3 regions of the Vibrio sp. STUT-A11 genome follow, and region 2 is predicted to be linked to each of the others. Evidence: predicted binding sites of a transcription regulator. Region 2 holds the regulator's gene; each other region holds the start of a gene.

Region 1 (4,171 bases), 220 kb from region 2:
CGCAGGTGTTCCAGAATGGGAATACGAGGATTTTGCTCAAAAATTCCCGCTAAAATTATTGCTTGCTGAACTCAAGCTGGATGTTGAGTACTTCGCCAGTCGCAAGCTGGTCCATGTTATATACAGTGAAGGAAGCCGAAAAGGCGATCCAAAGCGTTGGGAACTGCCACGTTGGTCAGGTTGGAAAGTACAATATAAAAAAGCCAGTCGCGTTATCGATGTGAAATAATAACGATTTGGTATTTTCGTAATACACTACCATTCTTTATGTGAATGCATATTGGTCAGGCATTTATATTTTAAATATCTATGTAGTTGTTTCTTTTTAATTTGAAATATTAATCAATTGATTGCGCATGTAGATAAAGCTGTACATCACATGTTACAAGGCTGGTTTTAATATTTCCTTTTGACTATAAATTAGGGCATAAAAGACTATTCTCTTATATCCCATTGCTATATCAAAATAGTTGGACGATAGTTGGTATATCTCATTTCGAGTGTCGGAGCATAGAGTGGATCAACATAAAAAAACGTGCATTGAATTCGACTACACCACTTTTTTAGGGGTAACCGCCAGTAAGAGGTGGACCTTCCTAGAAGCGTTTGCCACTATCGCCCCCATTTTTGGTCTGATGTGGAAAAAGAACCTTGCAGAACTTAGGGAACCAGAAGATCGGTTGTGGGACGCAGCCTTAAAGTCGATGTCTTCTCGTCATAGTGACGAGTCGAATCTGGTCGAGTTAACTCGCCTGGCAAAAGGTGAGGGGATCGATGAACTGCGTATTGTCATGCCATATTCGTTAGACTTAAAACAGATTGAATATATTGAATCTCGAAGCCATTTGAAAGTGGACACAACAGAGCAAGATATTCTAAATATCAAGCTATAGGTCTACCTCTACCGCTTTTACAAGGTTAGAGTTAGATTAGAGTGGTCACTCACTGGGATTGAGTTATCACTTTCCTAATAGTCGCTATTTGGTCATTCATACCTACCATCCAATCGAAATAACTCATTCAATATCAAGATTGTCGGAATCACGCTAATTATTGCTTAACTTGATTTAACCGTAGGCCAAAAAAAGCCCGCATTGATGCGAGCTTCTTGTATTAGAAAAGTTCAGTATGGGTATCGAATGATTTAGTCGATTAACCCGTACTCTTTGCTAAGAATGTCAATGATCTCGGCTTTTGGATTTTCGCTTAGCGTGATTGGCTTGCCAGTGATTTTTTCAGCAATTCCAATGTAAGTCTTGGAAATGTCCATCAATGACTCAACTGGTAGTTCATTGTCACGAGCCAGTGCTTCACGCTCAGGCATACGCTCTTTGTTCAGCAAAATATCTGGGTCAGGGAAGTGGTTCAACAGGAACTGACGGAAACCTTCTTTTGAGTTCTCAACGATATTACCTGCTTGATACTCTTTTGCATCCCAAATACGTGAAGAATCTGGCGTGCCAACTTCATCCATGTAAATCAGTTTTTCGTTGCCTGCTGCATCGTGAACGTAACCGAACTCAAACTTCGTATCGACAAAGATTTGATCAATGGCTTCTAGCGCATTGCTAATTACATTAAAGCCTTCTTTTAATAGCTTTTCGTAAAGTGCAATATCGTCTGCACTAGAGAAGTTAAATGCTTCGAAGTTATCGACGATGTTCTGACGTGTGATGTTCACGTCGTCTGCTTCTGGTACGCCCGGAATGCCAGTTAAAATGCCTTTTGTAGAAGGCGTCATCAATAACTCTGGAAGTGCTTTGTCTTTCTCTAAACCTTCAGGAAGCTCAATACCACAGAACTCGCGCTCACCATTTGCGTAGGCGCGCCACATAGAACCTGTGATGTACTTACGGCAAATCGCTTCGATTTTAACTGGTTTTGCTTTCTGTACGATCCAAACAAACGGGTGAGGAATATCTAAGATGTGGCTATCAGCCAAGCCGTTGTCTTGAAATAGCTTGAACCAGTGGTTTGAGATCGCGTTTAACGCGGCACCTTTACCAGGCACACCTTTCAGACCGCCTTCTCCATGCCAAATGCAATCAAAAGCAGAAATACGGTCGCTGATCACCATGATCGCCAGAGGCGCGTCTGGAGCGACATCGTATCCTTTTTCTTTGATCAGGCGGGCGCTGTCTTCTTCAGTTAACCAGTAAACTGAACGAACTTTACCGCTGTGAACGGGTTTGTGAGTGCGAATTGGCAGGTCGTCATTGACGGCAAGTACTTGATTAGCAAGGCTCATTGCGACATTCCTATCATCTTAATCAAACGTCATAAAGAGAAGATATTCAGCCAAAGTAAGTCGCTGAATAAATCGAATGTGGGCATCATACCAGAACTATTTTAACTCGCCAGAGAAAAAGCAAACGTTTGCCTTATTTATTAATTCTCTAAGTCGCAGGTAAAAAATGCCCCCTTTAAAAGGAGGCGAGGTGCAGGGTGGATAACGTCGAACTTGTTAGTGATACTGGTTTACTCTGCCTTCGACGAAAAAGACTTCACACTGATAACGCAGGCCAATGTCTCGCAACATGGATTGATTCATCGGTGCGATGTCATTTGATGCGACCACCGCACTGGCGTTACCTGAACGGATCGCTTTAACCACAATTTCGACCTCAGAAAGCTGTTGGGATGGCTTCATCTGAATAACGTTTTTACAACAAATATTGGAAGCAGTGAGCTGATCAAAGTTGGGACGAGGGCACTCGGAAGTAAATAAGATCCATTGCTTCTGCTGAGACAGAACAGCCAATTTAGAAAGAAGCTGATCAGATACGTCCATAGGCTGAGTAGCTTGTGCCAGTACATTGTAACGAGAGTATGTTTGAGTTTGACCGTATAACTGCATCTTACTGTTCCTTTATACATGCTGTATGTGTATACAGTAGTTTGTTTTATGGAACTGATCAACTGGTTTTTATGCTTATAGTGGCATCCTGTATTTGTCTTTTTGTTAGGCTTTTTTTAAGGTATTGAAAATAAAGGAGTAATGTTTTTACTGATATGTTTGATACGACTTGTAAAGTGTGAAGTGATTAACAGTGCTAGCTTTGTATTGAGGTAAGAAACTACTGTATATACAGTGGCTGTGGTCGGTTTATACAGTACTTTCAGGGTGTTCGCCGGGAGTTTAAAGGGCTATTGAGAAGGGCAGATAACAAAAAAGCGCCTTGGAGGCGCCTTTAGAAATCAGTTCTGTTGAATTGAGTTATTTCAGCTTGCACGTTGAGTCATACGCTCACGCATTTTCATTTCACCTTGGTTAAATAGGCGGACATCGATTTTGGCCATATCGTAACAAGATTTGCATGAGTGATGATGCTTACCATCTAAATAGTCATGACGTGTAGTAAGAGCTGGTTTTTTACACCAATCACAGGTGCCTTCTTCAGTGAACATTGATTTTTCTCCCCACCTAGAAAAATTAGAGTCTTTAGGTGTTATTTTTCGCAGCACATTATGACACAAACAAGTGGGAAAGGTTAAATGTCTGTTAATTGTTTTGAGAAGGAAATCGATTGCAGCTCCCTGTTTGTGGGATCTGAAAGGTTGTGGCTTCTAATGAATATTGAAAATTCACGCTTTTGTAACATTTTGTGTAATTATTCTAAAAGCTTGATTAAGACGTTTCATCTCTGCTTCACCTCCTTGAGCATCGGGATGGTAAAGCTTGGATAATTGACGATAACGTAGTTTTACGGCTTGAGCTTGTGGAATCGAATTTGGCGTGTAACCAAACACAGCACAGGCAATGGTCAGATCATGGGGAGCGGATTCAGATTTGACTTTCTTAAACTCTCTAAATACCTGCTCCAACTGGCGTTTTAATTGCTTATTGGTGAATTCCAACTCTTTCACTTGCACATCCAGTTGTCGGGTTCGATTTTCTTCATCAACCAATTGAAGTTTGCGCTTCTGCTGTTGTTTTCTATACCCAAACCAACCGGCGCTCAGCATCAACCCACAGAACCCAATAGCAAGAAACGGCTCGGTGCTAAACCCTTTAGTTTGGTTTATGCCGTCTGATTGCATTGGTTGCGCTTCAGCGGATCTTTGGTCCAACTCAGTCATTGCCGATACTTGTTTGGCTCTTAACTGATTAAAACGTTGCTCTAGGAAATGGTTATACGCGGTTTCTGCATCTTTGTTTTGCTTTGCAGAA
Region 2 (4,171 bases):
AATATGGTACTCATAACAATCATTTGATATACAAAATAACAGACAGTTTGAGGCTGGAAAAAATTTCAAAAAAAACCGCAGTCGAAACTGCGGTTTTTATACATCGAAAAGGTTTATCTCTTTCGGCTAAGAGAGCGCACTTTTTAGCTCTTCCCTTCGAGATTGGGGAACAACGCTCCAATGAGTGCCGTTAATCGCCCCTTCTAAAGCCCATAGCAACTCAATGCTTACTTTTGCGGAGTGCGTATCACGTATCGCTTTGTAAGCGCCTAATGCGCCAGTTTCCTCAAGTTGTTCTACTGATTTAATACCAGCTTTCTTAAGCATTCGTTCTGTCGCTAGTCGTAAATTGGGTAGATCTTTCAACCTGTCAGGTTTACTACTGGCTTGCTGCTTTTTTTCTAAATTGGCTTGTTCTAACGACTTCTTCGCTACTTCTATCAAGCGTTCACTGGATTCCCATAAGTCGTCGGAAATCGCATAGTACTTAGTAACGACCGGGAAACCACGTTTCTTGTAAACGTACGGTTTTAGTCCTTGCTTCTCGAAGTTAGATGAAGTTTGTTGGTCTGCTCGTATATGAAGTTGATCATTCACAACCAGTGCAAACATCGTTTCATCAGCGAAAAGTCCGAAGCCACCAAACATTGAGCGCGACTTGATCGTACCAAGTGCCTCAAATAGCTTCATAGAATCTTTGAGTATCGGTTTATCCATGATGTGTTATCTCGGTGTAATTAATATTACGCCACCAAAAGTCAGGTCCGAGAGAGTAGCAAATACATGCAAGCACAATGTCATTAAAGGGTAAACTCATTATATGCATATTTGCCATCGGTAACCCCGCTACCTTCCATTTATCGAATGGTTAAGGCCGGAAGCTTTGCGTCCCACCCTTTCGGATGGTTTGCCCTGTGCGTGACAGGTAGAGAATACTTTTTATCTTGAATTAACATCACATTTCAGAGATCAAATTGTGATATTGCTTCAATAAAACGACCATGTTTTATGGGTTTAGTTTCGTATTTGAGATTGAAGGCTGAGCACAAGTTTGAGGCGATGTGAGGTGGATCGTGTTTAAAAAAAACAGTAACTTATAAAGCGTTTGCTGACTAAAGTGAACAAAAGGGTGATAAAGTTATTTTTCCGGACAAAAAATAAGCGCTCAGGTGAGCGCTTACTGGTCATTAATTGAGTTTTTTCACTGTATTTCGAACGACCAACTCTGGCTGCATTTCAAAAATGCGTTTTTCGTGTTCTTTGTCTTTAATACGTTCAAGCAGAATCTCGAAGGCATTTTTACCGACACGACGCTTTGGTTGGTGGATCGTTGTTAGCGGTGGCGAAAAGTATTCTGCCAACTCGATATTGTCGTAACCGATGACGGATACCTCGTCAGGAATCTTAATGCCATTCTGTTGTAGACGGCTCATGAGACCCAACGCCATGGTGTCATTGAAACAGAATACGGCTGTTGGGCGTTTTGCCATTGCGGTAATTTTGTCTGCGACCAAAACAGCGGTATCACATTCAAAGTTACCTTCAAAAAACCAGTCTTCGTTTACCGGTAGGTTTGCTTCTGCCATTGCTCGACGGAATCCAGCAATCCGCTCTTGGCATGCGAGTTTTTCAAAGTGACCACTTAAACAAGCAATATCGGTATGACCGTTATCAATCAGATACTTAGTCGCGATGTAACCGCCTTCCTCTGAGTTATCCATGATTTTGTCTGCTTGCGAGCTTTCTGGACCCCAATCCATGACTACTTTTGGAATATCAGCGTGACGGTCAAGCATTTGCTTCAGCTCTTCTGTCAGGTCGGAACACATCACCAGTATGCCATCGACACGCTTTTCGGCGAGCATGCGAATGTAATCTCGTTGCTTTTCATAAATACCACCAGTGTTACACAAGATAAGTGTGTAGCCTTGGCGGTAGCAGTAACTTTCTACACCATCGATAACTTCAGAGAAGAATAGGTTGGTAGATTGCGTTACCAACATACCGATAGTTCGCGTTGAGTTACATTTTAAGCTACGAGCAACCGCACTTGGTGCATAGTTAAGCTCATCAACCGCTTTCATTACTTTTTCTTGCGTTGCTTCTGCAACAAAGCGCGTTTTGTTGATAACGTGCGAAACAGTGGTGGTAGAAACGCCGGCTAATCGAGCAACGTCTTTTATAGTGGCCATAAATGGTGTCCTGTATCGAGCTACTAATATACCGTGGAAGATAAACCTAGTGCTGAGTGTTTGTGTAAACTTAGCGCAACATTAACAATGGCGCTGAGTCTGTTTAGCAGTGGTTACTCCGAAGTCGGTAGAGGGTAAGTAGCAACAGCGGTCGATAATGCTCATTTTCTTCAACCGAGTGAAGAAAGGTCATCAACCTATTAAGAAAACACAAAAACCGCTTTATTTCAGCGGTTTACATAAAATCATATTTAATCGTTTGCGTTCACATTTTAGCCCTATGCGAGCAGGCTGGCAATAATTTCAGCAATGGTTTTGTGTCTCTGAAGTCACATTTTGATTGCTAGAAAGCGAGCGCTTGGAACAATTTTAATAGTTAACGAATAAAAAATAGGGAACCTAATAGCCAGGCTCCCTAAAACAGGCGGCAATTATTCACCAAGAAGGTAAGCGCTGTCCAGTTTACAAAATGCAATTAATAGTTGCGCGACGCTGGCGTAGAAGCCAAAGTCATCCAATTGCTGACACTTTTGCGAGAATTGTGGTAACCAAGACATGAGTTGACCTTCGATAAATGCATTTTGTTTAACGAAGGCTGCTTCCATATGTTTTTCTTGTTCAAACTCATTAGAGCGGATGATCATGTTACCCAAGAAGTCCAGTTCTACCGCTAAGTGGTCGGCTGGTTCTTTTAGATTGTCGTCAACTTGGACACCATACTCAGCCATCAACTTTTCCATCTCTTCTGCTGGCTTGTCATTGAGCAAACCAGATTCGCCAATGTACATAGAAGCGTAGGGAAGCGCACCGTACTTTTCGGTTTTTAAGAACAGCTCACAAAAGTCCGCAGCAAGCTCTAGCTGAGCATCTGCGCGGTCTTGTAGGCGGTTCAGTGCGTCTACAAGGTTATCTATCGAGGGCTTGAGAGATTCATTTTCACCTAAGCCCGCCAAAAAGCTACGAATTTCGACACTATGGTAAGTCTCCAATTCTTTGTCTGTTAGTTCTTTGGCGAATAAGCTAGAAAACCACCAGTAAATTTCGGCACGTTTTTCATTAAAAGCTTTCACTTCTTGCATTTTAGGCTCCTGAATGATGCTCTATTTCTGGCACCACAAAATCAAATTCAGATATCCTTTAAGTGTAATCAATTAAAATGAACAGCAGTAACTATAACTATGATGTTTTATAGAGAAATATGTCCATTTGTTAACAGGGCTTGGTAAGCTTGTTTTGAATCAACAAAATCACTAAATCTTGCTTTTTAGTCCGCCTATGACTAGAAATGTTAATAGTTATGAATAGAATACATCTCGAATGATCAATGACAGAAAGTGGTGTAAATGAGCTATCACGTATTAGTCGTAGAAGATGATGTTGTAACGCGTAGTAAGCTAGCGGGTTATTTTCAAAATGAAGGTTATATAGTCAGTGAAGCAGAGAGTGGCACGCAAATGCGTGAGGTACTGCAAGCTGGCGATGTTGATCTTATCATGCTGGATATTAATTTGCCGGGTGAAGACGGCCTGATGCTTACGCGCGAATTACGCAGCCAATCGGATATTGGTATCATATTAGTTACAGGACGCACGGATAGCATCGACAAAATTGTTGGCCTGGAAATGGGGGCTGACGATTACGTCACCAAGCCTTTTGAACTTCGTGAGTTATTAGTTCGCGTTAAAAACTTGCTGTGGCGTATTTCGACCGCACGCAATGGGACAAGCAAGACAAACGAAACCAACGAGCAACATATTGTTCGTTTTGGCGAGTGGACGTTTGATATTCAACGTCGAGCGTTGAGCCGCAATGGTGAGCCAGTAAAACTAACCAAAGCCGAATACGAGCTTTTGGTGGCGTTGTCGTCTTATCCGAATCAAGTGCTGAGTCGTGAGCGTATTTTGAATATGATCAGTCATCGTGTGGATGCGCCCAATGACCGTACCATAGATGTATTAATTAGGCGTATGCGTGCCAAG
Region 3 (4,171 bases), 390 kb from region 2:
AGTTTGGCATGGGAAATTGCAACACTGATAATGGGCCGAGCGTCATCGATGTAATTTTCAATCGCAATGACATTCATATCCCGACCTCAGATTAGTGAACAACCATTAGATGACATTCTAATAATCAGCGTCATGTTTAATCGGGAGAGGGTAGCCAGCCGAGTCTATTGTTACTCAAATATCTAACTAATGTTTAAATATTAATGAGTTACAATGTAGGTCATTAAGTTTGTTTACACTTACTTTTTGATGTTAACCTAACTCGGAAAGATCGATTCTAGATAAGTTTGTTCAAAGACTCAACAAAAAATGACGAGCTATTCACTCGCCATTTTTTATTCGCTTGTTTGAATCTTATTCGGGTATGGCTTCTAGCGTTGTATCGTCGTCCTCTGTTGTTTCAGAAGCGCCTGACCTCCCCGGTTTTGCATCCTCTATCCGCTCTGTTGTTGGTTCCGGTACACCCTCTACAGCGCCCGATACTGTTTCAGTGATACTTTCCACTGCACCAGACACGAGGGTGTCGGGATTAAGCGGTGGGATGACTTGCAGGTCCTCAGTACTTTCGTCTACTACTGGCTTTTGACTAACGTGGCCAATAATTGACTGATAGTATCGACGAATATTCTCAACGTAATTACGCGCTTCATCTCCTCGAGCGTAGCCGTAACGCGTTTGGCTGTAGAAGCGTTTTTGACGCAGTAAAGGCAGTCTGTCTTTGACATCTGCCCATGCATTTGGATCACCGCCTTGTGCTTTTGTCAGGCGTCGAGCGTCCAGCATATGACCGTAACCAATGTTATAGGATGCAAGTGCGAACCAAATTTTTTCGTGGTCACTAATCGTTTCGGGTACGCGAGCGACAATGCGACGCAAGTATTCCACACCACCACGGACAGACTGCTCAGGATCGAGACGGTTGGTCACGCCTACACTTTTCGCTGTTGGTAAGGTGAGCATCATCATACCGCGTACTCCGGTTGGAGACTTTGCTTTTGGCTTCCAATGAGATTCTTGATAAGCCAACGCTGCGATTAAGCGCCAATCAAACTCTTCGCTGTACTTTTGGAATAGGGCCGACCATTTAGGAAGTTTGTCATCCAGTGCACGAATGAACGCGCGAGTATCCACATAATCAAACGCTTCGATATGTCCGATGTACTTTTCTTCCAGGGAGGCGAGCTCACCGGATTGCTTGATGTTACCAAAGAACTCAATCAGCATTGCGTACAAGCTTTCGTCTTCTGAACGACGGGTAAACCAAGATACTGGTTGATCTTCTGTTAACTCAAAAGCCAAAGCCAGATCGGGATAAAGGCGCTGGGCCAGCGACAGCTCAACCGAGTCTGTTACGGTAAAGCGCAGATCGCCAGTGGATACGTTTTTCAGCAAGTCTCGCGTATCAGCATCACCGACGATTTCAAACTGTAGCTCTGGATGCTGCTTTTTTAATGCCGTCAGTGTTGGAACATATTGGGACTGTTCAACGATTTGCAGTGTATTTGCTGCGGCGTTGCTATCTTCTTCAGAAGCACCAGCTTGCGTAGCTTGATACGTTATCAGTCGTTCAATGCTGCGAGGGCGCAGTTGTCCTTTTTTATACACGACTTGCTGGCTGACATAGTAGTACGCCGGGCCAGGTCGAAAACGTTTCACCGCTTGAGATGTCTGGTTCAAGCCTGTGGCAATAATATCAATGTCGCCTTTCTTCAGTGCCGGAAATAGATCGGCTTGGCGAAATGCTGGTTTGATCTCAAGTTTTACACCAAGTTCTTCAGCGAACTTGCGTGCAAGCTCATAATCTAAACCGGCAGGGCCATCAGGGCCTATGTAATAAGAAAGCTGGTTGTTAAGTGTACCAACTCGAAGAACGCCACGTTCCTGTATTTTTTGGAATTCACTTTTTGGGGTCGACTCAATTTGGCAGGCAGAAAGTAGTAGCACAGAAGCGAAAAGTAAGACGCTGCGCTTAAGTCGGTTGAACTGGCTAATTTGCATTAATTGGTACTTCTCGAGAAATTTCTGTTGTCCTTTATATCAAAGGGAAGTGGTGGGGCAAAGGGAATCGCACAGATTGAGTGTGACATTGCGTGTTTTATCGACATTTTGGCGATAATTCAAATTTGAAGAAAAAATTGACGCAAACGGTTGCTTTTGGTGTTACATCACAAAAACAATTGCTATATAATGCGCTCGCAAAGGAGAGGTGGAATCGGTATAAGTTCGGCTTTTTACGCCTAAGTGGCTGAATTTATTCCAATATCACCTTAATCAATTGCATAAGAGACCTAAGCACATGAGAATTTTGCGTGGCTCCCCAGCTCTTTCTGAGTTCCGTGTTAACAAACTATTGGAACTTTGTCGTGAACAAGATCTGCCTGTAACCGGCATTTACGCCGAGTTTATGCACTTTGCGGATCTAAAATCTGACCTTGATGACCAAGAGTTAGAAAAGCTTGAAAAGTTGCTGACTTACGGTCCAACGATCGAAGAGCACGAGCCTGAAGGTCTTCTACTTCTTGTTACGCCTCGTCCTGGCACTATTTCGCCTTGGTCTTCTAAATCTACCGATATTGCTATCAACTGTGGTCTGGACAATGTTAAGCGTCTGGAGCGTGGTACAGCGTACTACGTAGAAACATCTGCGACACTTTCTGCTGCTCAAATCGACACAGTTAAAGCTCTAATCCACGATCGCATGATGGAAACGGTGTTTACTGAACTTGAAGCCGCATCTGCACTATTTACTGTGGCAGAGCCAGCGCCAGTGGCGCACGTTGATATCTTAGCTGGTGGTCGTCTTGCACTTGAAGAAGCCAACGTTTCACTAGGCTTAGCGCTAGCAGAAGATGAAATTGATTACTTAGTAGAGAACTTCACTAAGCTAGGTCGTAATCCTAACGACATCGAGCTGATGATGTTTGCTCAGGCGAACTCAGAGCACTGTCGTCATAAGATCTTTAATGCAGACTGGACTATCGATGGCGTAGACCAAGATAAGTCACTGTTTAAGATGATCAAAAACACATTCGAAACGACGCCAGACCACGTTCTGTCTGCTTACAAAGATAACGCAGCAGTAATGACGGGTTCTAAAGTGGGTCGTTTCTTCCCCGATCCGAAATCTCGTCAATACACTTACCACCATGAAGATGCACACATCTTGATGAAGGTAGAGACGCATAACCACCCAACAGCAATCTCTCCATGGCCAGGTGCTTCAACTGGTTCTGGTGGTGAAATCCGTGACGAAGGCGCGACAGGTATCGGTGGTAAACCAAAAGCGGGTCTGGTTGGTTTCACAACGTCTAACTTACGTATTCCAGGTTTTGAACAGCCTTGGGAAACCGACTTCGGCAAGCCTGGTCGTATCGTAAACGCACTAGACATCATGCTTGAAGGCCCTCTGGGTGGCGCAGCATTCAACAACGAATTTGGTCGTCCAAACCTACTAGGTTACTTCCGTACTTACGAAGAGAAAGTGACGTCTCACGCGGGTGAAGAAATTCGTGGTTACCACAAGCCAATCATGATTGCTGGTGGTATGGGTAACATCCGTGACGAGCACGTGCAGAAGAAAGAGATCCCGGTCGGTGCGAGCCTAATCGTACTTGGTGGTCCGGCAATGAACATCGGCCTTGGTGGCGGTGCGGCATCTTCAATGGCATCTGGCCAGTCTGCAGAAGATCTGGACTTTGCTTCAGTACAACGTGAAAACCCAGAGATGGAACGTCGTTGTCAGGAAGTGATCGACCGTTGTTGGCAGCTGGGCGAAGAGAACCCAATCGCATTTATCCACGATGTGGGCGCGGGCGGTATCTCTAACGCACTTCCTGAGCTTTGTGACGACGGCGAACGTGGCGGTAAGTTCCAGCTACGTGATGTACCAAATGATGAGTTGAGCATGAGCCCTCTGGAAATCTGGTGTAACGAATCTCAGGAACGTTACGTTCTTGCGGTTGCGCCAGAACAGATGGAAGCATTCGATGCAATCTGTAAGCGTGAGCGCGCACCGTACGCAGTAGTCGGTGTTGCAACAGAAGAACGTCATCTGACACTAGAAGATTCTCACTTCGACAATACGCCAATTGATATGCCAATGGATATCTTGCTTGGTAAAACACCGAAGATGCACCGTGAAGCAACCACATTGAAAGTAGATAGCCCGGCG

What was found. The regulator PurR, encoded in region 2, represses purine synthesis genes. The targets are predictions, from matches to a motif close to TNANGNAAACGTTTNCNTNA.
Region 1: OO774_RS09615 (phosphoribosylaminoimidazolesuccinocarboxamide synthase) is a predicted target of PurR. The motif match lies at 2,365-2,384, and genes of this name have one in related genera.
Region 3: purL (phosphoribosylformylglycinamidine synthase) is a predicted target of PurR. The motif match lies at 2,137-2,156, and genes of this name have one in related genera.

Annotation. Positions count from the first base shown of each region.
Region 1 covers NZ_AP026763.1:2,031,261-2,035,431, reverse strand. Annotated here, with positions in the region: gene OO774_RS09625 (helicase-related protein) at 1-229, shown strand, start outside; gene OO774_RS09620 (transporter) at 516-893, shown strand; gene OO774_RS09615 (phosphoribosylaminoimidazolesuccinocarboxamide synthase) at 1,145-2,248, opposite strand; gene OO774_RS09610 (SulA-like leucine-rich domain-containing protein) at 2,465-2,857, opposite strand; gene OO774_RS09605 (hypothetical protein) at 3,223-3,408, opposite strand; gene OO774_RS09600 (J domain-containing protein) at 3,586-4,171, opposite strand, start outside.
Region 2 covers NZ_AP026763.1:2,248,653-2,252,823, reverse strand. Annotated here, with positions in the region: gene OO774_RS10570 (TfoX/Sxy family DNA transformation protein) at 127-717, opposite strand; cyclic di-GMP riboswitch class I at 834-922, opposite strand; gene purR (HTH-type transcriptional repressor PurR) at 1,188-2,192, opposite strand; gene torD (molecular chaperone TorD) at 2,624-3,271, opposite strand; gene torR (two-component system response regulator TorR) at 3,536-4,171, shown strand, end outside.
Region 3 covers NZ_AP026763.1:2,637,963-2,642,133, reverse strand. Annotated here, with positions in the region: gene mltF (membrane-bound lytic murein transglycosylase MltF) at 355-1,998, opposite strand; gene purL (phosphoribosylformylglycinamidine synthase) at 2,297-4,171, shown strand, end outside.